2 regions of the Rhizobium sp. YIM 134829 genome follow, and region 2 is predicted to be linked to the other one. Evidence: predicted binding sites of a transcription regulator. Region 2 holds the regulator's gene; the other holds the start of a gene.
What was found. Region 2 encodes PhoB, which activates phosphate uptake and scavenging genes when phosphate is short. Its sites were predicted from a motif close to TGTCATNNANCTGTCAT; they were not measured.
Positions count from the first base shown of each region.

Region 1 (2,201 bases), 380 kb from region 2:
ACTGTTCGATGGACAAGGCCCGCCGCCTGCTGGGCTTCACGCCGCGCCATAGCTCGCTCGATGCCGTAACGGAGGCGGTGAGCTGGCTCATCGACAAGGGTCAGGTCGAGGGGCCTCGCGAGACGGTGTAAGTCAGACCCTCTCCGGACCCCGCGCTTCGACAGTTGCCCGAGCCGCAGGAGCGGCTCGGCGCTGCGGCAGGATCAATAGAGATCCGGCACATACATCTCCGGCGGAATGGGCGCGCGGAGGTAATCGGCATTGCGCATCCGCTCCGGCAGCTGAACGGGCGCTTTCGGAACGTCCTCATAGGGAATCTGTTTGAGCAGATGGGCAATGCAGTTCAGCCGCGCCTTGCGCTTGTCCACCGCATGCACCACCCACCAGGGGGTTTCGGGGCGATGGGTGCGCTCCAGCATCTCTTCCTTGGCCTTCGTATAGGCTTCCCAGCGAACCCGGCTTTCCAGATCCATGGGCGACAGCTTCCACTGCTTCAGCGGATCATGGATACGCATGTTGAAACGGAACTCCTGCTCCTGGTCGGTAATCGAGAACCAGTATTTGATCAGGATAATCCCGGAGCGGACCAGCATGCTTTCGAATTGCGGCACGGACTGGAAGAAGTCTTCCAGCTCGTCCGGCGTGCAGAAGCCCATCACGCGCTCGACGCCCGCGCGATTGTACCAGCTGCGGTCGAAGAGCACGATCTCGCCGGCCGTGGGGAGGTGCTGAACATAGCGCTGGAAGTACCATTGATGGCGCTCTCGCTCCGAGGGAGCCGGAAGCGCAACGACGCGACAGACGCGCGGATTGAGCCGCTGCGTCACGCGCTTGATCGCGCCGCCCTTGCCGGCCGAATCCCGGCCCTCGAAGAGCACGACGACCTTCAGCTTCTTGTGCTGGACCCAGTCCTGCAGACGAACCAGCTCATGCTGGAGGCGGAACAGCTCCTGGAAATAGATCTTTCGATCGAGCAGCGTCTCGCGCGATGGATGAAGGCCGTTCTCGACCAGCTCTTCCAGGCGCTCCTCCTCCATCTGCAGTTCCAGCTCCTCATCGAAACTGTCCACAATCTCCGCCTTGATCCGGTCGAGCTGATCAGAGTCGCCAAAATTCACGGAAGTCCCCCTTCGATGCCAGAGCGCATGGTCTCGGGGCGATGATAATCAAGCGGACATGTCAGCTGCATGACGCTGGCCGGAGGCGCAAGTCGGGGCGGCCGCTCAAGGGCATCCTCACCTTCCCGCATAGCCAGCGAGACCTCCACCTACGCGATCGATCGGTCGAAGAGTTAGCGTCTCCTTTTGGTCAGAATCATCCTTGCGGTCCCTGTCGCAGAAGTTTCACACACCGTTGAAGTTTGATTAAGTGGCGAATGACAGATCTCGCGATGTCACCGCATCCGAGGATCTCTCTTGGCTTTCTTCTCCCATCTTCGCATTTCTCATCGGGTCCTACTCCTCGCGATCCTGGCTCTTGTCGGAATCATCATTATTTCCATCATCTTCGTCGCGCAGCGGCAGGTGGAGGCTGGGTATCGGACGACGGCCGAACGGCTCTCCCTCAACCAGATCGAGGTTGCCCGAATGTCGGCCGGCGTGCGCGGCACGCTGCTTTCGGGGCAGGAATTTCTTCTGCGCAAGGACAGCGCGGCCATCGAGACATTCACACAAGCCGTTGCGGTCGTGCGCGCAAGCCTGCAAGAGCTGAGGCCCTCCTCGAGCGCCGATCTCGGCCGGCAGCTCGACCAGTTGAACGGCGATCTGATGAATTATGAAACCGCCTTCGCGACCCTGGTTGACGACAATCGAAGCCTCGGTCTCAATCAGGATGATGGGCTCGAAGGTGCCATGCGAACGGCCGTTCATTCGATCGAGGAGCGTCTTCAGTCGGTCGAGGAGATCGCCATTCGCGCGAGCATGCTGATGATGCGTCGGCACGAGAAGGATTTCATTCTTCGCCGCGATCCTTCCTACATCGAGAAACACGCGGCGGAAGCCGCGATCTTCACGGGGCTGGTCAAACAGGCGTTTCGGCCAGGCGTGCAGCGCAGTCGTGTCATGGATGCGCTGGAGATCTACCGAACGGCATTCCGGCTCTATGCGGAGGGCAGCTTGAAGGAGGCGGCAGCACAGCGAGCCCTGACCGCGGCCTATGAGGCCCTTGGGCCGCAGGTCACGGCGGTGAGCGCTGCCTATGAA
Region 1 covers NZ_JBKHKI010000001.1:576,657-578,857, reverse strand. The annotation lists gene ACLE20_RS02790 (NAD-dependent epimerase/dehydratase family protein) at 1-131, shown strand, start outside; gene ppk2 (polyphosphate kinase 2) at 204-1,118, opposite strand; gene ACLE20_RS02780 (methyl-accepting chemotaxis protein) at 1,416-2,201, shown strand, end outside.
Region 1: the regulator PhoB is predicted to act here: its motif matches at 1,177-1,193, upstream of ppk2 (polyphosphate kinase 2).

Region 2 (2,201 bases):
GTCCGGCCGCCGAGCTGATCCAGACCCGAAGAGGCCCGGACAATGAAAAACGCCGCCCTGGAGGCGGCAGCGGCACTATCTGCATTCCGGGCGTTTCTGTCAACAAAACTCCCGCTTTTGTGGCGGTTTGACGCGCATGACGCCATGCACCGGACGCATGATCGAGCCCTGTGCAAATTGATCACACGTGCCGATCAAGTTGGGGAAAACTCAAAAATCGATTCGGGCCGATTCCGGCGACTCTTGTCACGGAGTCACCCCATCTCTAGGTTAACTGACAATTGCTAGACGCATGCGGCGGACCTAGTCACCAAAAGAGTCAAGGCGTTGCAGTTTCGGTACGTCCGGAACGCGGTGAGGGATTCGCTCTCCGAAACGCCTGGAATGGAGACACGAGAGCATGAACTGGACGGATGAGCGCGTCGAAAAACTCAAAAAGCTCTGGGCCGAGGGCCTGAGCGCAAGCCAGATTGCTGCGCAGCTCGGCGGTGTCAGCCGCAATGCCGTGATCGGCAAGGTCCATCGCCTGTCCCTGCCCGGCCGCGCGAAAGCGGGCGGCAGCGCTCCGGCGGCGGCCCGACCGAAGCGTCCGGCTGTCGCGGCCCGGCCGACCACAGCGGCACCTGCCCCGCTTGCTCAGGAGCAGCCGCGTCCGAGCGCACCCCGCCCGGCGGCCCGCACCACCAGCGGCATGGTGATCCACGAAGCACAGGATACGGCGGTCGCTTTGTTCGAGGAAGCACCGCTGCCGGCCAACACCAATGTCGCATCGCCCTCGTCACGCCGCCTGGCGCTGACCCAGTTGACCGACCGGACCTGCAAATGGCCGATCGGCGACCCGATGAAGGACGAGTTTCACTTCTGCGGCAATGATGCGCCCGACACCTCGCCCTATTGCACGTTCCATGCCCGCCTCGCCTACCAGCCTTCGGCGGAGCGGCGGCGCATGCGCTAAGCGCAATCTCGCTTTGTGACGAACGAAAAAAGCCCTTCCTGCGAGATAGCCGGAAGGGCTTTTTTTCTGTCTCTATGCCGAGGCGCGGCGTCCGTGCAGGCTGACGAGCGTCAGCCTTCCAGTGAGTAGCCGGCGCCGCGGACGGTGCGGATCACATCTTGCATATTGGCGAAGTTCAGCGCCTTGCGCAGCCGGCCGACATGAACATCGACGGTCCGCTCATCGACATAGATGTCGTGCCCCCAGACGCCATCGAGCAGCTGCGAGCGCGAGAAGACGCGGCCGGGCGAAGACATGAAGAATTCGAGCAGGCGAAACTCGGTCGGACCGAGGCGCACTTCGCGGCTTTTGCGGTGCACGCGATGGGTCTCGCGGTCGAGCTCGATGTCGCCGCATTTCAGCAGGGAGGAGAGCACTTCCGGCCGGGCACGGCGAAGCATGGCGCGCACCCGGGCGATCAGTTCCGGGGTCGAGAACGGCTTGACGACATAGTCGTCGGCGCCGGTCGCCAGGCCCCGCACCCGCTCGCTCTCTTCGCCACGGGCGGTGAGCATGATGATCGGCAGCCGCTCGGTTTCGTTTCGCTGACGCAGCCGCCGGCAGAGTTCGATGCCGGAGACGCCCGGCAGCATCCAGTCGAGGATCAGGAGATCAGGCAGGCGCTCCTGGAGGCGGATCTCCGCCTCGTCTCCCCGGGCAATCGTGTCGACTTCGAAGCCTTCTGCCTCGAGATTGTAGCGCAGAAGAACGCTGAGGGCTTCCTCATCTTCGACGACGGCGATCTTGGGCTGCATGTCTTCAGACTCCCATTCCGCACCAGCGACAGGGCCGGCCGGACGATTCTGGGCCAAGGGCCCCCTTTCGTCCGCCTCCAGCACACTGTGGGCGGATCGTTGCATGGTCAGGCTGCGGGTTCCGCGGAAAGCGGTCGTCTGTCCCCGGCGGAGTCCGATGACCGCTTGTCCTTCAGGTGGCGAGAGCGCCGACCGTATTGGCGGAATCGTCCTTCGGACGTTCGCCGAGCGGCTGGGCGCCGGTGGTCATGTAATAGATCGTCTCGGCGATATTGGTCGCATGGTCGCCGATCCGCTCGATGTTCTTGGCGCAGAACAGAAGATGCGTGCAGGAGGTGATGTTGCGCGGATCTTCCATCATGTAGGTCAGGAGCTCGCGGAAGAGCGAGGTGTAGATCGCGTCGATCTCGCTGTCGCGCTCGCGGATGCTCTTGGCCTTTTCGGCCGAGCGC
Region 2 covers NZ_JBKHKI010000001.1:961,105-963,305, forward strand. The annotation lists gene ACLE20_RS04645 (GcrA family cell cycle regulator) at 401-955, shown strand; gene phoB (phosphate regulon transcriptional regulator PhoB) at 1,066-1,749, opposite strand; gene phoU (phosphate signaling complex protein PhoU) at 1,922-2,201, opposite strand, start outside.